Regions from separate parts of the Bradyrhizobium sp. BWA-3-5 genome, predicted to be linked through region 3. Evidence: predicted binding sites of a transcription regulator. Region 3 holds the regulator's gene; each other region holds the start of a gene.
What was found. The regulator HrcA, encoded in region 3, represses chaperone genes, less so after heat shock. The targets are predictions, from matches to a motif close to GTTAGCACTCNCNNNNNGNGAGTGCTAAC.
Positions count from the first base shown of each region.

Region 1: groES (co-chaperone GroES) is a predicted target of HrcA. The motif match lies at 2,788-2,816, and genes of this name have one in related genera.
Region 2: groES (co-chaperone GroES) is a predicted target of HrcA. The motif match lies at 3,655-3,683, and genes of this name have one in related genera.

Region 1 is NZ_CP136626.1:3,038,569-3,045,602, forward strand. It holds gene RX331_RS14490 (phasin family protein) at 1-253, opposite strand, end outside; gene groL (chaperonin GroEL) at 695-2,338, opposite strand; gene groES (co-chaperone GroES) at 2,430-2,744, opposite strand; gene RX331_RS14505 (usg protein) at 3,126-3,413, shown strand; gene RX331_RS14510 (cupin domain-containing protein) at 3,611-4,150, shown strand; gene RX331_RS14515 (NupC/NupG family nucleoside CNT transporter) at 4,276-5,526, opposite strand; gene RX331_RS14520 (MFS transporter) at 5,772-6,995, shown strand; gene RX331_RS14525 (GntP family permease) at 7,014-7,034, opposite strand, start outside.
Region 2 is NZ_CP136626.1:1,266,902-1,273,935, forward strand. It holds gene RX331_RS06045 (hypothetical protein) at 37-1,230, opposite strand; gene groL (chaperonin GroEL) at 1,354-3,000, opposite strand; gene groES (co-chaperone GroES) at 3,249-3,545, opposite strand; gene RX331_RS06060 (hypothetical protein) at 3,883-4,398, shown strand; gene RX331_RS06065 (protein phosphatase CheZ) at 4,601-5,371, opposite strand; gene RX331_RS06070 (L,D-transpeptidase) at 5,670-6,461, shown strand; gene RX331_RS06075 (DUF2076 domain-containing protein) at 6,537-7,034, opposite strand, start outside.
Region 3 is NZ_CP136626.1:167,850-174,883, forward strand. It holds gene RX331_RS00770 (hypothetical protein) at 1-906, shown strand, start outside; gene pncA (bifunctional nicotinamidase/pyrazinamidase) at 1,005-1,718, shown strand; gene grpE (nucleotide exchange factor GrpE) at 1,860-2,471, opposite strand; gene hrcA (heat-inducible transcriptional repressor HrcA) at 2,672-3,760, opposite strand; gene rph (ribonuclease PH) at 3,919-4,632, shown strand; gene rdgB (RdgB/HAM1 family non-canonical purine NTP pyrophosphatase) at 4,644-5,273, shown strand; gene hemW (radical SAM family heme chaperone HemW) at 5,266-6,438, shown strand; gene RX331_RS00805 (hypothetical protein) at 6,495-6,635, opposite strand; gene RX331_RS00810 (AI-2E family transporter) at 6,699-7,034, opposite strand, start outside.

The DNA.
Region 1 (7,034 bases), 2.9 Mb from region 3:
GTTCAAACACTTTCAGCCCGTAGTCGGTCGCGCTCCTGGCGTTGCCCGAATAGGTCTGGCACAGCGTTTCCGTCATCTCCTCTGAGGCGGCCTTGATCTTCTCGAAGCCTTCCCGTGTGCGGGCGAGGACCTGCTCGCTGCCGGCGATGCCGGGCAGCGCCATCTTGGAGAAGTCCGGCAGCGGCATTCCGAAGAGATTGTTCCCGTTTGCTTTGGTTCCGTTGGCGGTTGCTTTCATTTCGCTTTCACTCACGCAACATTACTCCTTCCGGGCGAAAGCATTCTCCGCGACGCTCGCTTGCGTCACGGAGCTCACGCTCCGTGTTCGATCAGATTTTTGGATGAGCTTTGATTTAGCCCCTTACCCGATACGACTTTGGGCCAAGAGCAACGAAACGTCGGTTCGAATTCCGACTCTCGCCAAAAGTTTTTTTGAGATTGTCAACACAAACGATCGTATATTTACGCCGCGCTGTGCATAAGAGGGATATCTCGAGCGGAAGCAAATCTTTTCTTCAGCGTAGCGTTGCAACGCCAGCGTCGGCATTCGCCGTGTTGTGACAAACATTTACATCGTTGTTTCCAAACAAAAACCCCGGCATCGCTGCCGGGGTTTTGCATTTTGTGGGGCGACATCCCGGTTCGACGGTGCACCGCTTTCGCGCCGCACCGCGTCCGGGACGACTTCGTCGCCTTAGAAGTCCATGCCGCCCATGCCGCCACCGGGGGGCATGCCCCCGCCGGCCGGAGCGTTCTTCTTCGGCAGTTCGGCGATCATGGCTTCGGTGGTGATCAGGAGAGCCGCGACCGAGGACGCGTTCTGGATCGCGGTGCGGACCACCTTGGTCGGGTCGATGATGCCCTTGGAGACCAGGTTGCCGTACTCACCGGTCTGCGAGTCGAAGCCGTAGTTGTACTGGTCCTTCTCGAGGATCTTGCCGACGATGACGGAGCCGTCTTCACCGGCGTTGACCGCGATCTGGCGGGCCGGCGCGGACAGCGCCTTGCGCACGATCTCGACGCCGGTCTTCTGGTCGTCGTTGGCGGTCTTGATGCGCTTGAGCTGCTCGGAGGCGCGGAGCAGGGCGACGCCGCCGCCCGGCACGATGCCTTCTTCAACAGCCGCGCGGGTCGCATGCATCGCGTCATCCACGCGATCCTTGCGCTCCTTCACCTCGACTTCGGTCGCGCCGCCGACGCGGATCACCGCGACGCCGCCCGCGAGCTTGGCCAGACGCTCCTGCAGCTTCTCACGGTCGTAGTCCGAGGTGGTTTCCTCGATCTGCGCCTTGATCTGGGCAACGCGGGCCTCGATGTCGGCCTTCTTGCCAGCGCCGTTGACGATCGTGGTGTTTTCCTTGTCGATCATCACCTTCTTGGCGCGGCCGAGCATCTGCAGCGTGACGTTCTCGAGCTTGATGCCGAGATCTTCCGAGATCGCCTGGCCGCCGGTCAGGATCGCGATGTCCTGCAGCATGGCCTTGCGGCGATCGCCGAAGCCCGGAGCCTTGACGGCCGCGACCTTCAGGCCGCCACGCAGACGGTTGACGACGAGGGTGGCGAGCGCTTCGCCTTCGACGTCTTCGGCGACGATGACCAGCGGCTTGCCGGTCTGCACCACGGCTTCGAGCAGCGGCAGCAGCTCGTTCAGCGAGGAGAGCTTCTTCTCGTTGATCAGGATGTAGGCGTCTTCCATCTCAACGCGCATCTTGTCGGCGTTGGTGACGAAGTAGGGTGAGATGTAGCCGCGGTCGAACTGCATGCCCTCGACGACGTCGAGTTCGGTCTCGAGCGACTTGGCTTCTTCAACCGTGATGACGCCCTCGTTGCCGACCTTCTTCATGGCGTCGGCGAGGAACTTGCCGATTTCGGCGTCGCCGTTGGCCGAGATGGTGCCGACCTGGGCGATTTCCTCGTTCGAGGTGACCTTCTTGGAGTTCTTCTCGAGGTCGGCGACCACGGCTTCCACCGCCAGGTCGATACCGCGCTTCAGATCCATCGGGTTCATGCCGGCGGCAACCGACTTGGCGCCTTCACGGACGATCGCAGCCGCGAGCACGGTCGCGGTGGTGGTGCCGTCGCCAGCCGCGTCAGCGGATTTCGAGGCGACTTCGCGCACCATCTGGGCGCCCATGTTCTCGAACTTGTCGTCGAGCTCGATCTCCTTGGCGACGGTGACGCCGTCCTTGGTGATGCGGGGAGCGCCGAACGACTTGTCGAGGACGACGTTGCGGCCCTTCGGACCGAGCGTGACCTTCACGGCATTGGCGAGGATGTCGACGCCGCGCAGCATGCGGTCGCGGGCATCGACGCCGAATTTGACTTCTTTGGCTGACATATTTGGTTTCCCTGAGTTGATCTTTGTTTCTCACCCTTGGAGGGGGGCGCCTTGCGGCGCTCCTCAGGGTGAGCGTTGCAGGCGAAAAGGCTTAGGCGGCCTTCTTCTTGGCGGCCGAAACGTCGAGCACGCCCATGATGTCGGACTCCTTCATGATCAGGAGCTCCTGGCCGTCGATCTTGACCTCGGTGCCCGACCATTTGCCGAACAGCACGCGGTCGCCGACCTTGAGGTCGATCGGGATCAGCTTGCCGGATTCGTCGCGGCCGCCGGGGCCGACGGCGACGACTTCGCCCTGGGAGGGCTTTTCCTTGGCAGTGTCCGGAATGATGATGCCGCCAGCGGTCTTCTCTTCTGCGTCGATGCGCTTGACCACGACGCGGTCGTGAAGCGGACGGAAGGTCATGCAGTCCTCCTAAACGTCTGTAAATGTTGTCGAATTCTAGATTGTTAGCAGTCCGCACCAGCGAGTGCCAGCACGGCTGCGGCAGATTTAGGCCAGACTTGTTTGGGGGACAAGGGCTTTTAGCAGAAAAATTAGCACTCAAATATCGGCTCTGCCAAAATTCCTGGGGCATGCTTAACGACCGGCCGGTCACCGTCCGATTCCCGTATTAGCACGTGCGCTAAGCTGCTGCTAACGCTGGAATTTTCAACACATCATTAAACATTTAGGCTTGTGATGGGTTGGTAGCGTGCGTCACAATTCTCTCATGTGAGCGCATCTTCGAGGGGTGGCTCGGTGCAGGGCCACCACGACATGCGCTCCAGAAATGGAGGTATTCGCATGGTCTCGCGGGTTGGTGTTGTTTCCGATGACTTCCGGAAACAGGTGCTGGGGTATGGGCTGACGACGGCGCAGATTCTTTATCGGATGCCGGATCACCCTTCATTGCTGCAGACCTATGTCTGGCAGAACTACGATCTCTTTCCGAAATTCCCGGCGCTGAAGGACTTCCTCGCTTTCTGGCAGGAAAAGCTTGATGGCCCGCTGTTTTCCGTGACCGTCGCCCATTCGAAGCTGATCAAGCCGACCGAACTGCGCGCGGTCGACGGGGTGTTTCAGCTGCATTGAGGCTTGCGCGGAAGTGTAGGGTGGGCAGAGCCACCGGGTCGCGCGAATGCGCGCTCGATGACAGGCTCCGCATGCCCACCATTGCCAATGTAATCGCGCTCTTGATGGTGGGCACGGCGCAAATGCGCCTTTGCCCACCCATGCAACCGAATTCGTGTTAGCCTCTCTCGACAACAATAAGGAAAAGGGAGGCACAAATGGCCAGGAAGAAAGTGACATCACGGCCCGCGGCACAGCCCGCCGTGAAGAAAAAATGGTCGGGTCACAAGACGGCGGCCAAATCCTCGACCCGCAAGACCATCAAATCCAAGGGACGGGTGTCGAAGGCGAGGCCGGCCAAGAAGGCGCGGCCGAAGCAGACCATCGCCATCAGCCATCACCGCGAAGAGGATTTTAAGGCGGACGGCCTGCGCACTTACGCAAAATACCGCGACCTCGGCATCAAGGACGCGACCCACGGCCTGGCGCAGGCCCATGTGATCCGCCTGCAGGGGCCCTGCAATCCGGCGGAAGTCTCCAAGCTGCATTACCACGACGTCGAATTCCAGATGGTCTACGTGCTCAAGGGCTGGGTGAAGACCTACATGGAAGGGCAGGGCGAGACGCTGATGAAAGAGGGCAGCGCCTGGACCCAGCCGCCGCGCATCAAGCACCTGATCATGGATTATTCCGACGATGTGGAACTGCTGGAAGTGATCCTGCCAGCGGATTTCAAGACGGTGGAATTGGCGGCTTGAGGCACAGTCGCTCGGGGAACGCCTAAAGGCATCTCCGCCGTCATTGCGAGGAGCGAAGCGACGAAGCATCCATCCATCCGTTACGCCGCGATACGGATTGCTTCGCTTCGCTCGCAATGACGGTCCTAAGTCAATACCCCCACCACCGCACCCATCAGGCACGTCGTGATCGTCCCCGACACGATCGACTTCAATCCAAGCGCATTGATTTCCTCGCGCCGCTCCGGCGCCATGGTGCCGAGGCCGCCGATCATGATGCCGAGGCTGGCGAAGTTGGCAAAGCCGCACATCGCATAGAGCATGATCAGCCGCGAGCGTGGATCGAGCGCCTCAGTGCCGAGTTTTGACAACTCGAGATAGGCGATCAGCTCGTTGAGCACGGTTTTGGTGCCCATCAGGCTGCCCGCGGTGATCGCTTGCGGCCAGGGCAAGCCCATCAGCCAGCAGACTGGCGCCATCAGATAGCCGAGCAGCCGCTGCAGCGAAATCCTGGCGCCGCCGATCTCGGGTAGCAGCCCGAGAATGGCATTGGCGAGATAGACTAGCGCCACCAGCACCAACAGCATCGCGACGATGTTGAGGAGCAGCTCGAGGCCTGCGGTGGTGCCCTTGACGATGGCGTCCATGGTCGAGGACGTCTGCATGTCGGGGTCTTCCAATGATCCGCCGGTGCGCTTGTCTGATGTCTCCGGCACCATGATCAGGCTGACCAGGATCGCCGCCGGTGCGCCCAGCACGGACGCAATGACGAAGTGCGCAGCAGCATCCGGAATCAGCGGCGCCAGGAAAGTGGCATAGAGCACCAGCACGGTGCCGGCGATGCCGGCCATGCCGCCAGTCATCACCAGAAACAATTCGCTGCGCGTGAGCTGCGCCAGATAGGGGCGGATGAACAGCGGCGCCTCGACCATGCCGAGAAAGATATTGGCCGACGTCGAGAGCCCGACCGCGCCGCCGACGCCGAGCGTGCGCTCCAACAGCCAGGCCATGCCGCGCACGATCGGCGGCAGCACGCGCCAATAAAACAGCAGCGTGGTCAGGACGCTCATGACCAGTACGATCGGCAATGCCTGGAACGCCAGCACAAAATCTGCGCCCGGCGCCTTGAGATCGAAGGGGGGCGCGCCGCCGCCGACATAGCCGAACACGAAGGAGGTGCCGGCGCGTGTCGCCGCCGAGATGGTGCCCACGGCATCGTTGATGGCGCCGAATGCCTTGGCCACCGGCGGCAATTTGAGCAGCACCAGTGCGGTGATGACGGTGGCGGCGAGGCCGATCGCCGCCTGCCGCAACGAGACCGCGCGGCGGTTTTCGCTGAGCGCCCACGCGATGGCCAATAGCGCCAGCACGCCAAACGCCGATTGCAGTTGCAGCATAGATCCCCCGAAGCCCCTGACGGGATTATGCCAGCGCCGCCGCGCTGTGAAAACCCGGTCCGTATCCCGGACGCGGTGCAGCGCCTCTTTGGCGCTGCGCCGCTGAGCCGGGACCCATTGTCAACGCACGGGAATGGGTCCCGGCTCAGCAGCGCAGCACTTCGTGCCGCGCTGCGTCCGGGACACGATAGCCATTTGCCTCCGGCCGTTGACAACAACTCGCCGCTCGGCCACCCGTCACAGCCATGTCCTCAACGCTACCGGTGGGTGCCCGCGAACTGCTCAGGCACGGGCCGTTCCTGTTTTTCCTGTTGTCGCGCAGCCTTTCGCGCTTCTCCAGCCAGATCGCCGCGGTCGCGATCGGCTGGCAGATCTATGATCTCACCGGCAGCGCCTTCAATCTCGGCATGGTCGGGCTGGTGCAGTTCCTGCCGACGGCACTGCTGGTGTTCGTGGCCGGCCATGCGGCCGACCGGTTCGAGCGCAAGCGCGTGGTGCAGCTTTGCCAGATCGCGGAAGCCATGACGGCGCTGTTCCTGGCGGTCTCCACCTTTGCCGGCTGGCTCAATGAGGTGCAGATCTTCATCGCGACCTTCGTGATCGGGATCGCCGGCGCCTTCGAAAGCCCGGCCACCGCCGCGCTGCTGCCGCTGATCGCGCCAAAGGGCTCGCTGCAGCGGGCCACCGCGATTTCCTCCGGCGCTGCCCAGATCGCGACCATCACCGGCCCGGCACTCGGCGGCCTCGCTTATGTCTTCGCGCCGAGCCTGCCTTATCTCGTCATCGTCGTATTCTGGCTGGCGGGCGCAGTCCTTACCGGCTTCATCAGGGCGGAACGGCAGGAGCTTTCGAAGACCGACACGACGTCGGACGACGTATATGCCGGCGTCCGCTTCATCCGCAACAACCCGGCAATCCTCGGCACCATCTCGCTCGACCTGTTCGCCGTGCTGCTCGGCGGCGTTACGGCGCTATTACCGATCTATGCGCGCGACATCCTGCAGACCGGCCCGCTCGGTCTCGGCATCCTGCGCGCCGCGCCCGCGGTGGGCGCGCTCTTGATGACCGCCTATCTCGCCCGTCACACCATCAACCGCCATGTCGGCTTGCGGATGTTCCAGGCCGTGATCGTGTTCGGTGCGGCGACGGTGATTTTTGCGCTGTCGCAATGGATGTGGCTGTCGGTGCTGGCGCTGGCACTGCTCGGCGCCGCCGATACCATCAGCGTCGTTATCCGCTTCTCGCTGGTGCAGCTCTCGACGCCCGACGAGATGCGCGGCCGGGTCGGCGCGGTCAATTTCCTGTTCATCAACGCCAGCAACCAGCTCGGCCAATTCGAAAGCGGCGTCACGGCCGCGCTGTTAGGCACCGTGCCGGCTGCCGTCATCGGCGGCGTCGGCACCATCGCGGTCGCGCTGCTGTGGATGAAACTGTTCCCGTCGCTGCGGAAGGTGGAGCGGCTGGAGTAGGGCGGCCGGCGGGTGCGGCTAGAAAGACCCAAGCGTCGA
Region 2 (7,034 bases), 1.1 Mb from region 3:
CACGGTAATTGCGTGACGTGCGGTAATTCTGGCGCGCTACTTCCACACGCTCCTGTCGGCGTCCCAGCGCTGGCCCTTGAATTCCCTCGCCAGCGCGTCGATCGCGCCATTGTCGTCCTTTGGCTCGCCGCCTTCCTCATCGCCGGTGGAATCTTCCGAGACATGCAATTTGGCGCCGGTGCCCTCATCGGCAGTCGTGATCACCGGGCTCGAGATCCACAGCATCAGCCTGTCGGTGGTGCCGGGCTTGTCCGGCGAGACCAGCGCGGTGATCTCGAGCGTTTCGGTGAGGCCGAGCGGCGGATAGATCGGACTCGGCCGCTTGAACGTCAGTTTCGCTTTCCCGGTGTTGGCGTTCCAGCTTGCCTCCGCCGGCTTGGCCGAAAGCGTTTTGGCGAGGACGCCGGAGATGGCGGATGCGATCTTGTCCTTGTTGATCTTGTCGCCGTCGCGCCATTCATTCGCGGCAAAGCGGATGGTGCGGTCCATCTCGATGGCGCCGCTGGTCCATCCTGCCGCGACCACGCCGGGCATCGATTTGATCTTCGCGATCAGCGCAGCGGCCCGCTCCGGATCGGCCGTCAGGTTGATGGTCTGCTCACCGGCGCGCAGCGCATCGCAGGAGATCGACAGGCTGGAGAGCCCGACCTCGACGGCCTCGCCCTTCAGGCTCTTGAGGAAATCCAGCGCTGCGTCGAGCTTGATCCGCACGCCGATCGCCTCCGGTGAAACCTCGGTAAAATCCTTCGGCGCCGGCGTGATGCCGTCGTCGCTGGTCTGGTTGTCCAAAAATTCCTTCTCGCTGAGATCGGAATTGTCCGTCGAGGCGACTTCGGTGACCGCCTGGCCGACCGTGATCTGGCCGCGGAACTCGAAAGTGTCCCCGGTCGGCCTGCGGGTCAGCTTGATGGTCACCGGCTGCTTGTCACCAAGGCTCTGCGTGGTGCCGGTCAGATTCTGGCCGCTCACGGCGAGATTCGCGACGAAGCGGTCCTTGCGGTCGGAACCCTTGGCGACGGGATAGCAGACGTCGAGAGTCGCCGCGGTGACGGTTTTGCCCTGGCGGGTTTCCTTCAGCACGACGTCGGCATTGCCGTCCATCAGGCCATCGATCGCGGTGAAATAGCGAGTCTCCACGGCGCCGGGCGCGGTCTTCGAGGGAAGTTTCATCTGGGCGAAGGCGGGAGAGGCCGTCGCCAGACCAAGCAGCAGAAGACAGAGCGCGCGCATGCAAGAATTCCCGAAACGATGAAATCGGAGACGTCCTACCAGCAAACCCCGATGTCTTCAGCCAAAAAGAAGGCCGCCCGGAGGCGGCCTTCGATCTGCTGGCTGGGGGGACGAGCGGGGGCCTCAGAAGCCCATGCCGCCCATTCCGCCCATGCCGCCGCCACCGCCGGGCATCGCCGGCGCCGGCTCCTTCGGCAGTTCGGCGACCATGGCTTCGGTTGTCACCAAAAGGCCGGCGACGGAGGAGGCGTCCTGCAGGGCGGTGCGCACCACCTTGGCGGGGTCGATGATGCCCTTGTCGACCATGTCGACATATTCCTCGGTCTGGGCGTCGAAGCCGAACGTCTCCGACTTGTTCTCGAGGATCTTGCCGACCACGAGCGAGCCTTCGACGCCGGCGTTTTCCGAGATCTGGCGCACCGGGGCTTCCAGCGCCTTCAGCACGATGTTGATACCGGCCTGGACGTCGGAATTGTCGTTGTTGATGCGGCCGACCGCCTTCTTGGCGCGCAGCAGCGCCACGCCGCCGCCCGGCACGATGCCTTCCTGCACGGCCGCGCGGGTCGCGTTGAGGGCATCCTCGACGCGGTCCTTCTTCTCCTTGACCTCGATTTCGGTCGCGCCGCCGACCTTGATCACGGCAACGCCGCCAGCGAGCTTGGCCAGCCGCTCCTGCAGCTTCTCGCGGTCGTAGTCCGAGGTGGTCTCCTCGATCTGCGCCTTGATCTGGGTGACGCGGGCCTCGATGTCCTTCTTCTTGCCGGCGCCCTTGACGATGGTCGTGTTCTCCTTGTCGATCACGACCTTGCCGGCGCGTCCCAGCATGTTGATGGTGACGCTTTCGAGCTTCATGCCGAGTTCCTCGGAGATCAGCTGACCGCCGGTCAGGATCGCGATGTCTTCCAGCATGGCCTTGCGGCGGTCGCCGAAGCCCGGCGCCTTGACGGCGGCGACCTTCAAACCGCCGCGCAGGCGGTTGACGACCAGCGTCGCCAGCGCCTCGCCCTCGACGTCCTCGGCGATGATCAAGAGCGGACGGCCGGACTGCACCACGGCTTCCAGCACCGGCAGCATCGCCTGCAGGCCGGACAGCTTCTTCTCGTGCAGCAGCACGAAGACGTCTTCCAGCTCGGCGGTCATCTTCTCGGCGTTGGTGATGAAGTAGGGCGACAGATAGCCGCGGTCGAACTTCATGCCCTCGACGATGTCGACCTCGGTCTCGAGCGACTTGTTCTCCTCGACAGTGATCACGCCTTCATTGCCGACCTTCTGCATCGCCTGCGCGATCATCTTGCCGATGGCGGTGTCGCCGTTGGCCGAGATGGTGCCGACCTGGGCAACTTCGGACGAGGCCGCGACCGGCTTGGCGCGCTTCTCGAGATCCTTGACCACGGCGTGTACGGCGATGTCGATGCCGCGCTTGAGGTCCATCGGGTTCATGCCGGCCGCGACCGCCTTGCCGCCTTCGCGCACGATCGCCTGCGCCAGCACGGTCGCGGTGGTGGTGCCGTCGCCGGCGGTATCGTTGGTCTTGGAGGCGACTTCGCGCAGCATCTGCGCGCCCATGTTCTCGAACTTGTCCTCGAGCTCGATCTCCTTGGCGACGGTGACGCCGTCCTTGGTGATGCGGGGTGCGCCAAAACTCTTCTCGATCACGACGTTGCGGCCCTTCGGACCGAGCGTCACCTTCACCGCGTTGGCGAGGACGTCGACGCCGCGCAGCATGCGGTCGCGGGCGTCGCCGGAAAATTTAACGTCTTTGGCAGCCATGTTGTGGGACTCCTGAAATGAATTGGATACTTGGTCGCGGTCACCGCCGGGACTCTTCCCCTCTCCCCTTGTGGGAGAGGGTGGACGCGATGCGAAGCATCGCGGACGGGTGAGGGGTCTGTCTCCGCGGATGCAGACCCCTCATCCGGCGCGCTCAGGAGCGCAAGTGCGCTCCAAAGCGCGCCACCTTCTCCCACAAGGGGAGAAGGGAAGAAGTCACTGGGCAGCGACCGCTTGGATTGATCGGCTTACGTCAGCACGCCCATGATGTCGGACTCCTTCATGATCAGGAGTTCCTCGCCGTCGAGCTTGACCTCGGTGCCCGACCATTTGCCGAATAGCACGCGGTCGCCGACCTTGAGATCGATCGGAATCAGCTTGCCGGTTTCGTCACGGCCGCCCGGGCCGACGGCGGTAACTTCGCCCTGCGACGGCTTTTCCTTGGCGGTATCGGGAATGATGATGCCGCCCTTGGTCTTCTCTTCGGCATCGATGCGCTTGACCACGACACGATCGTGCAGTGGGCGGAATTTGGATTTGGCCATGACGTCTCCTCTTGAAGTTCCTCTGGGAGGCTCGGTTTCAGATCTGCGCCATTGAAAATGGCGGATATGCCGGGTATTCGAAGCCGCCCCGGGCGGGGACAGCACGCCCCTTAGCAATCTTCGCGCTTGAGTGCTAAACGTGGGGCCGGGAAATATGGCTTGGCGCTGTTCCTGTCAAGCAAACAAGGGGGTTAAGGCCTTCTTGAGGCCGGTATAGGATGCTCCCAAAGAAACAAAATCGGTGCAGCGGCGTAATTCAACCGACGTCATTGCTCCGGCAGGCTTTTTACGATTGGCTGCTTGACGGGAGCGGCCAAGGAATTGTCGGGGGATTGCAATGATCAGCTCACGTAATGCGCGTACGGTTGCCAATCTGGCGGCCGCGTCGGCGCTGGCGGTGTTGCTTGCGGCGTGCGGCAGCATGAGCCTGCCGTCGCTGTCGTCCAATCCGGCGCCCGAGGCCGAGCCCGGCGTTGCGCCCGAAATGCCCGCGACCATCCGCGCCGACGAGATCGTCGGCCGCTGGGGCCTCGCCTCGTTCCAGAACCCGAACGACCGCGCCCGCACCGAGGCCGCGGCGCGCGGCCAGTGCAAGCAGCCCTATGTGATCGGCGCCGGCACCTCCGGCGGTGTCGTCATGCATCTGGCCGACCAGGCCACCCCGCAGGAGCTGCGCCTCAAGGGCTCGCCGGGCGGCAAGAACTATATCGGCCCGCCCGGTCCCGCCGGGGGGGAACAGGACCGCGAGATCATCTCGTTCGACGGCCGCGTGCTGATCACCCGCTTCATCGACAAGGATGCCGCCGTCCGCTACGGCAATATGGTCTATGTCCGCTGCGCCCCGCGGGCGTGAGGTCAGGCTACGCCCCTTGGCGTCATGCCCGGCGAAGGCTGGGCATCCAGTACGCCGCGGCCTCTCCGCTGAATCACTGACGTCTCTGGAATACTGGATCGTCCGCCTTCGCGGACGATGACGGTGGAGGTGAGGAAGGGCCAACAAAAAACGCCGGCATCACTGCCGGCGTTTTGTTTTGGGGCTGAAGTTAACCAGCCGATCAATTGAACATGGCGTCGATGTCATCCTGCGAGGCGTGGCCGACGTCGCCGTCGAGCTTCGGACCGTTGAGCAGCTTGGCATCGCCCTCGCGGGTGTCGACGATCGGAATGGCATGGGCCTTGATCGCGTCGACGCCCCCCCAGATGTCCATCATGGTGTAGATGTGCTGCTCGATGAACTTCATCGTGGTCATCACCTTGCTGATGCGCTGACCGGTGAGGTCCTGGAAGTTGCAGGCCTCGAAGATCGAAACGACGCGTTCCTGGATTTCTTCTGAGAGCAGCTTCTGCTGGTCGGGCGAGATGTTCTTGGAGAGCGCGGTCGCCGCCTGGTCGATCGCTTCGGTGGCTTCCAGAATCTGTTGGGTGGCCTGTTCGGTGCCGCCGACGACGGCGCCGAGTTCGCCGTTGACCTTGGCCATTTCCTGGCCGTCGAAGCTCTTGCCGTGCAGGGTGGCGATTTCGCGTTTGGTGCGGTTGATGGCGTCGTGGATCAGGTCGAGCTCGACCTTCAGCTTCTCGCACTGCTCGATCTGGGCGCGATAGGTTTCAAGCAGCGCGTGCGCATCGGCGGTCTCGCGTGCGATTTCCGACTGTACGCTGGTGGGGGCGCCGGCATGGCCGAAGCTTGCCATCTGGGCGCGGATCGCGCGCAGCTCGGCCATGATCTCTTTGTGCATCGGGCCGATCTCGCCGCCTTCTTCATGCATGACAAGGGGCGCGTCGCCCAAAATGGATTCAATACGAAAACGTTTGCGATTGACCGACATGAGATTTCCCACCCCTTCCAGTTCGAAGGTGTTGTAGACCAACGCGATTTAACGTGAGGTTCACGCGCGAAACTCGCGTGTTGGCGGCCGCATACCAACGATTAACCATGACGAGGCCGCGTTCACGCAAAATAAACGCTAGCAGGCAAATCCGCGCGCATTGCCGGGGATGGTGAATCGAAACGCCTGTTACGTTTACCAAACCGATTAGGTTTTGATTTGTATTGTTCGCATGCAGCGGCCTTTGTCGCGCCGCTGCCCTCGATCCCGTAAGTGTCGAACAGTACAGAGTACGCCGATGTCCGGAAAAATCTCTTTGGCGCTCCTCGCGGGCGCGTCTTGTCTTTGCTTTGCCGGTGAGGCCACAGCGATCGACGCCTCATCGTCACCTGAGCCGACCGTAATCTATGCCCGGCAGCCCGCGCCGCCGGTGCGCATAGCCGCCGCCGAGCGCTCCAACATGGGCGGCGGCTTCATCGAATTCCTGTTCGGCGATGCGCCGCCGCAGGGCGGCCGCTATCAGCGCGAACAGATCTATCAGCAGATGCCGGAATATGGTGGGCGGCGCACACTGTTGCCGCCGATGGATCCGCAACAGTCGATGCAGCGCGAGGAGCAGGTGCTCGATCCAGCGCAGCACCGGCTCGATCCGAAATACGAAAAGCAGGTGGTTGAATATCACGGCAAGGAAAGCCCGGGGACGATCGTGATCGATACCCCGAACAAGTTCTTGTTCCTGGTGCAGGGCGACGGCAAGGCGCTGCGCTACGGCGTCGGCGTCGGCCGCCCCGGCTTCACCTGGTCGGGCGTCAAGACGATCTCGGCGAAGAAGGAATGGCCGGCTTGGACGCCGCCGCCGGAAATGCTGGTGCGTCGTCCCGACCTGCCGCGGTACATGGAAGGCGGCCCGGACAATCCGCTCGGTGCGCGCGCGATGTATCTCGGCTCTTCGCTCTATCGCATCCACGGCTCCAACGAGCCCTGGACCATCGGCACCAACGTCTCAAGCGGCTGCATCCGGATGCGCAACGAGGACGTGATCGATCTCTACGGCCGCGTCGGTGTCGGCGCCAGGGTGGTGGTGATTTGATCTTCGTTGATATGGTTTGAAATGAAACGGCCGCCCCGATGGGGCGGCCGTTTTGATTTTCAACTCTCGCGGGCTTTACGCGTAGTCGCTGTCGCCACCATCGCCGTCAAAGCCGTCGCCATCGTGATCCATATCGTTGTCATCATCATACGACGCCGAATCGAACATGCCCTGCCGAGAGCCGTAGTCATTGTCACTGCCGCTATCGGCGCGCCGGCTCGACGAGCCGATGTCGTTGATGCCGGCGTCGCGCGCCAGGTCGCCGCCGGACTGGTCGCCCCACGGCCGGCGGTCTTCGACGCCGCCGCGGCTTGACGTGTCGCCGAACGCCTGGTGGTTGCCGCCCCCGCCCATCATCGAGCGGATGCTGTTCGCCAGAATCGATCCGCCGACCACGCCGGCCGCAGCCGCCGCCGCCGTTCCGAGGAAAGAGCCGCCACCGCCGAACGCCGACGGCTGCTGCTGCGCCCCGCCGTAAGGCTGGCCATAGGCCGGCTGGTTATACGGCGCGCCGCCTTGCGTCTGCTGCAGCACCTGCCCGGTGTTCCAGGCCGGCCGACTGCCGCCGATATC
Region 3 (7,034 bases):
GCCGCTTTGTCTTCTGCCGATTCCGCGCTCGCCGCCGACCCGGTCTTCCCGCCGGGCGCCAGGGTGGGCATGACGCCGCTGGTCGGCCTCAACAAGGCCAGGACGTTTACGGGGTTCGAGACCGAGGACCATGGCGTCAAGGTGCTGGTCACCGACCTGCCCGCCGAGGCCTATGGCGAAGTCGCCAATGCCTTCAAGGCCAATCCGGGCGGCACCGGCGGCATCAAGCCGGAGAGCCTCGAAACGCCGGCCGGCCTTGGCTACTACACGATCGAGAACGGCAAGGACGGCGCCAACAATGTGCGCCGCTATTCGATGATCCTGCCCGGCCCCACCTTCTCCGGCTATATCGCAGTGCAGGTGCCGGAGAACGCTTCGAAGATCTATACCGACGATGCGGTTCGGCAGATGTTCGCCACCGCCGCGATCCGCACCGAGGTGCCGGTCGACGAACAGCTCGGGCTGATGCCGTTCAAGATCAGTGAGACCTCCAGCTTCAAGAATGTCCGCACGCTGGCGCCAGGCGCGGCCCTCATTCTATCCGACAGCGACGAGAAGAAGGGCTTTGAGATCGCCCCCTTCATGATCCTCGGCCTGATCGGCTCGACCGCGGCCTCGCCCGACGATCGCGGCCGCTTCGCCCAGCAGATCGCAACCACGATTCCCGGCGTCCGCGACGGGCGGATCACGATGAACGAGCCGGTCCGCATCGACGGCCAGCCCGGCTTCGAGACGCGGATCGACGCCGTCAGCGGCAAGGAGAATACGCCCGTCACCATCGTGCAATGGCTGCGCTTCGGCGCCCAGACATCGCTGCGCATCATCGGCTCTTCGCCGCGCGACGAATGGACCAAGGCGTTTCCGCGCTTCCGCGCGGTGCGGGACGGAATCCAGCCGAAGACCTGATCAGCCTTTGGCGGCTCGCGCCGCAATTTCAGGCTTTCGTTCGTATACACATGGAGTAGCCTTCCCTGCAGTCGGGTTTGCAACAGGGGAGACGCGCTATGCTTTCTCGCAGGCTGGTTCTGACAGGTTTTGGCGCGACGTCGGTCGCTGCCGTCTTACCCGGCGCGCTAATGGCCGCGCCGATCAAGCCAGATGACGCTTCCGCGCTGATCGTCATCGATGTGCAAAACTGCTTCCTTCCGGGCGGCAGTCTTGCGGTCAAGGACGGCGAGCAGGTCGTTCCGGTCATCAACCGCCTCGCCAAGGGGTTTGCCAATGTGGTGCTGACGCAGGACTGGCACACGCCGGGGCATGTCTCGTTCGCGACATCGCATTCCGGCAAGAAGCCGTTCGAAACCGTCGACCTCTCCTACGGCAAGCAGGTGCTGTGGCCGGATCATTGCGTGCAGGGCACCGACAGTGCCTCCCTGTCAAAGGACCTTTCGATCCCGCATGCCGGGCTCGTCATCCGCAAGGGTTTTAATAAGAACGTCGACAGCTATTCGGCCTTCACCGAGGCCGACGGCAAGACCACGACGGGGCTTGCCGCCTACCTGAAGGCGCGCAAGGTGAAGCGGGTATTCCTCGCCGGGCTCGCCACCGACTACTGCGTCGCCTGGAGCGCGCTCGACGCCCGCAAGGCCGGCTTCGAAACTTATGTGATCGAGGACGCCTGCCGTGGCATCGACCTGCAGGGTTCGCTCGCCAAGGCCTGGGCCGACATGACCAAGGCCGGCGTCAAGCGCATCCAGTCGGGCGATATCGCGGCTTGAGGACTTTCCACGGATGCTGCGCAGCGCGTCGCAAATGCACGTGGTGCGCTGCTGATCTGGGATCCATCGTCGCGGCGATGTAGGTCCCGGCTCTGCGGAGCAGCGCCGGAGGCGCTGCACCGCGGTCCGGGACACGAGAGTTCAGCTCTGCTCCGAAGGAGCCGCCGTCGGCGTAGCCTTGGCACCGCCCTTCGCGACGCCGACCAGCGCCGGCCGCAGCACACGCTCGCCGATCATGTAGCCGGCTTGCACGACCTGGACCACCGTGCCTGCGGGTACCGAGGGATCGGGCACCTCGTACATCGCCTGCTGGAAATTCGGGTCGAACTTCTCGCCCGAGGGATCGAACTTCTTGACGCCGTTCTTCTCCAGCGCGTTGAGCAGCGAACGCTCGGTGAGCTCGACGCCTTCGATCAGCGCCTTCAGGCCGGGATCGGCATTGGCCTTGGCCTCGGCCGGTACCGCGTCGAGCGCGCGCTGCAGATTGTCGGCGATCTCGAGCACGTCGCGCGCAAAGCCGGTGATGCCATAGGCGCGCGCATCGGCGACTTCCTTAGCGGTGCGCCGGCGCAGGTTTTCCATCTCCGCCAGCGTGCGCAGCATCTTGTCCCGCGCTTCGGCGACTTCCTTCGTCAGCGCCTCGACCGATCCTTCCTCGGGATCGTCGGGCATGATGTAGGGTTTCGAGACCACGGGCTCGCCGGTCTCGGCCGGTTTTACCTCGTCGTTACTCGGCCGGTTGGGATCGGTCATAAGGCTGCCTTCTCAAAAGACTTGATCTGGTTCGATGGGGATTTGCTGGCCGGGATATCGTGCTTTAGGGGCCGAAAATCAAGCGCCACATAGCGTTTTCGAGCCAAGCATGCCCTCGGATTTGATCCGGGGGTGGGGACCGGTTTGCGTGAAGAAAACGCGTCAAAACAAAAGCCTGGATCGGGCCAATTCGCGGCCAATCAGCCACCCAGCATCCGGCTGACGATCCGCGCGGCGTAATCGACCGTCGGGATCACCCGCGCGTAGTTCAGCCGCGTCGGCCCGATCACGCCGAGGACGCCGACGATGCGCCCCGAAGCGTCACCATAGGGCGCGATGATGGTGGAGGAGCCGGAGAGCGAGAACAGCTTGTTCTCCGATCCGATGAAGATACGCACGCCTTCGGCGCGCTCCGCGCGGCCAAGCAGGTCGATCACGCCGCGCTTGGTCTCGAGATCGTCGAACAGCGACTTGACGCGCTCGAGATCTTCCAGCGCGTGCAGGTCCTCGAGCAGGTTGGCGTGCCCGCGCACGATCAGCTGGCGCTCCTCGTGTTCGCCGCCGGACCAGCTTGCGATGCCCGCCGCGATCACCTTCTGCGTCAGCTGGTCGAGCTCGGCCCGGCTCTGCGCCAGCGCGTTTTCGAGTTCCAGCCGGGCCTCGGACAGCGTGCGGCCGCGAATCCGGGCATTGAGGAAATTGGTCGCTTCCGTCAGCGCCGCGGGGGGGACGCCGGGCGGCAGCGTCAGCACGCGGTTTTCAACCTGGCCGTCTTCGCCGACCAGTACCACCAGCGCGCGCTCCGGCTCCAGGCGGACGAATTCGATATGCTTGAGTCGCGAATTGGATTTCGCCGTGAGCACCACGGCGGCGGCGCGCGTCAGGCCGGAGAGGCGCGTCAACGCCTCGCCGAGCGCCGCCTCGACCGATTGCGCGCGCCCGACCGAGGCAAGCTGGCTCTGGATCGATTCCCGCTCGGGCCCGGTGAGGTCGCCGACCTGCATCAGGGCATCGACGAAGAAGCGCAGGCCGAGTTCGGTGGGCAGCCGCCCTGCCGAGGTGTGCGGCGCGTAGATCAGGCCGAGCGCCTCGAGGTCCGACATCACGTTGCGGACCGACGCCGGCGACAACGGCACGGCGATCAGGCGCGAAATGTTGCGCGAGCCGACGGGCTCGCCGGTGGCCAGATAGCTTTCGACGATTTGACGAAAAATATCGCGCGAGCGCTCGTTGAGCTGGGCAAGCCCGGCATGTGGCGCAATCAGGCCGATCGGATCGTGGTGGGCCACTGTTAACTCCCTGATAGCCTCTAATTTGTCGTCCCGAAGGGCTGATGACAAGCGCGCTCTGCCTGTCCGATAGGCGGCCAAAACCCCTTGCCGCTGCCCGCTCCCCCTCCTACAAGCACCGCAAACGGATTTTCGCCCGATTTTCGAAAGGATTCCCCATGCGGCCAAGCCGCCGTGCGCCCGATCAGCTGCGCCCCGTGTCGCTGGAACGCGGCGTGGTCAAATACGCCGAAGGTTCCTGCATGGTGAAATTCGGCGATACCCATGTGCTGGTGACCGCCACGCTTGAGGAACGTCTGCCGCCCTGGCTGAAGGGCCAGGGCCGCGGCTGGGTGACCGCCGAATACGGCATGCTGCCGCGCGCGACGCTGGAACGCACCCGCCGCGAGGCCGCCGCCGGCAAGCAGGGCGGCCGTACCGTCGAGATTCAGCGGCTGATCGGTCGCTCCTTGCGCGCGGCCGTCGATTTGGAAGCGCTCGGCGAGCGCCAGATCACCGTCGATTGCGACGTGATCCAGGCCGACGGCGGCACCCGCACCGCCTCGATCACCGGCGCCTGGGTGGCGCTGGCCGACTGCATCGCCTGGATGAAATCGCGCAACATGCTGAAGACCAACGTGCTGCGCGATAATGTCGCCGCGATCTCCTGCGGCATCTATCAGGGCACGCCGGTGCTCGACCTCGACTATGCCGAGGATTCCGAGGCTGAAACGGATGCCAATTTCGTCATGACCGGCGACGGCCGCATCATCGAGGTGCAAGGCACCGCCGAGAAGACGCCGTTCTCGCAGGACGAGTTCCTCGCGCTGATGGAACTCGCGCGCAAGGGTGTCGCGCGTTTGGTGGACTTGCAGAAGCTGGCCGTCGCGTAATCTGATCGCCCATGCACCGTCGAATCACCGGCCGACTCGTGATCGCGACCCACAATCCCGGCAAGCTTGCCGAGATGCGGGAACTGCTCGCGCCGCATGGCGTCGAGGCGGTCTCGGCGGGCGAGCTCGGCCTTTCCGAGCCCGAAGAAACCGGCAAGACGTTTCAGGCCAATGCGGCGATCAAGGCGATCGCGGCGGCAAACGCCGCACAGTTGCCGGCTTTTGCCGACGATTCCGGCCTTGTGGTCGACGCACTCGACGGCGCCCCCGGAATCTATTCGGCGCGCTGGGCCGGCGAGGGCAAGGATTTCACTGTAGCGATGACCCGGATCGAGCGCCTGTTGCAGGAGCGCGGCGCGACCGCACCCGACAAGCGCAAGGCGCATTTCGTCTCGGCCCTGTGTGTGGCATGGCCGGATGGCCACCTCGAAGAGGTCGAGGCGCGCGTCGATGGGACGCTGGCCTGGCCGCCGCGCGGCACCGCCGGTTTCGGTTACGATCCGATGTTCCTTCCCGACGGATACACGCGTACCTTCGGCGAGATGACCTCGATCGAAAAGCACGGCCTGCCGCCGCTCGGACTTGGCCTGTCCCACCGGGCCCGCGCCTTCGTCAAGCTGGCGGAGATCTGCCTTGGCTAGCACCGAGCGCCATTACGGCAAGCGAGCGGCCTTCGGCGTCTACGTCCATTGGCCGTTCTGCCTGTCGAAATGCCCATATTGCGATTTCAACAGCCATGTCCGCCACGCCGCCATCGACGAAGAGAGGTTCGCCCGCGCCTTCGCGCGCGAGATCGAGACCACGGCGGCGCGCACCGGCGGGCGAACCGTCACCTCGATCTTTCTCGGCGGCGGCACGCCGTCGCTGATGCAGCCGCACACCGTCGGCGCCGTTCTCGATGCGATCGGAAAACACTGGCGTGTCGCCGACAATGTCGAGGTGACGCTGGAGGCCAACCCGACCAGCGTCGAAGCGACGCGGTTTCGCGGCTATCGCGCCGCCGGCGTCAACCGCGTTTCGCTCGGCGTGCAGGCGCTCGACGATGCATCCCTCAAGTCCCTTGGACGGCTGCACACCGCGCGCGAAGCGCTCGATGCGGTCGCCATCGCCCGCAGCGCATTCGACCGCTACTCGTTCGACCTGATCTACGCCCGCCCCGACCAGACGCCGCAAATGTGGTCGGACGAATTGAAGCTCGCGATATCAGAAGCCGCCGAGCACCTGTCGCTCTATCAGCTCACCATCGAGGAAGGCACGCCGTTCTTCGGCCTGCACGCCGCCGGCAAATTGAAAACACCGGACGAGGCGCTGGCGCGCGTGCTCTATGACGTGACGCAGGAAGTCTGCGGCGCGCACGGCCTTCCGGCCTACGAGATTTCCAACCACGCCCGCTTGGGGGCCGAGTGCCAGCACAATCTGGTCTACTGGCGTGGCGACGAATATGCCGGCATCGGGCCCGGCGCGCATGGCCGGCTCGATGTCGATGGCGGGCGCTACGCGACCGCAACCGAGAAGCGGCCCGAGGCCTGGCTGATGCGGGTGGAGGCCAAGGGCCATGGCGTCGTGTCGGACGAGCGGCTCAACAGCGAAGAACGCGCCGATGAATTCCTGCTGATGGGGTTGCGCCTCGCCGAAGGCATCGATCCCAAGCGCTATGCCGCGCTGTCGGGCCGCGCACTCGATCCAAGCCGGATCGACATTTTGCGCGACGAAGGCGCAATCACCGTCCAAGCCGACGGACGCCTGCGCGTGACCAAGGACGGATTCCCCGTGCTCGACGCCGTCGTGGCCGATCTCGCTGCGTAAACGTCTTGATAAGGCAAGTTGCAGGATTTCGAACGATACGCGGCCCGAGCGTGCTTTTAGGCTGCGGCTTGCTTCCCATCGACCATTGAGCGAATCGTGCGGGCGAGCTCGGCGGGCAAATCCACCAGCCGGTCTGCACCGGCCATTTCAAGTTCGTCCCTCGTGCCATAACCCCACAGCACGCCAAGACCGCGCATTCCGACCGCCTTGGCGCCGGAAATATCATACCGAAGCCACGCGAGAAGCGAATCCGACAAACCCTAAGCCGCATCATTCGGCGTCGAAAGCAGCGACGAGCTCAAGCCCTTCTCGATACCAACCATCAGATCTCTGGCCATCTCCTGCAGTCGCTGACGTTCTTGGTCCGGGAAATTGCGGGGTTGCATGTCAACCAGACAGAGGCATCCTACGACCTCACCGGAAGAGGTCCTAAGAGGTGCTCCTGCATAGAAGCGGATGCCCTTTTCCAGTACGCGTGGATCATCCGCGAAACGGGGGTCCTCGGTGACATCCTCGGAAACCAGCACATCGTTTGCGGCGATGACGTGAGCGTCCATCGAGTTCTCGTGAGCATCGTGTGCTTCCTGCAAACCAGT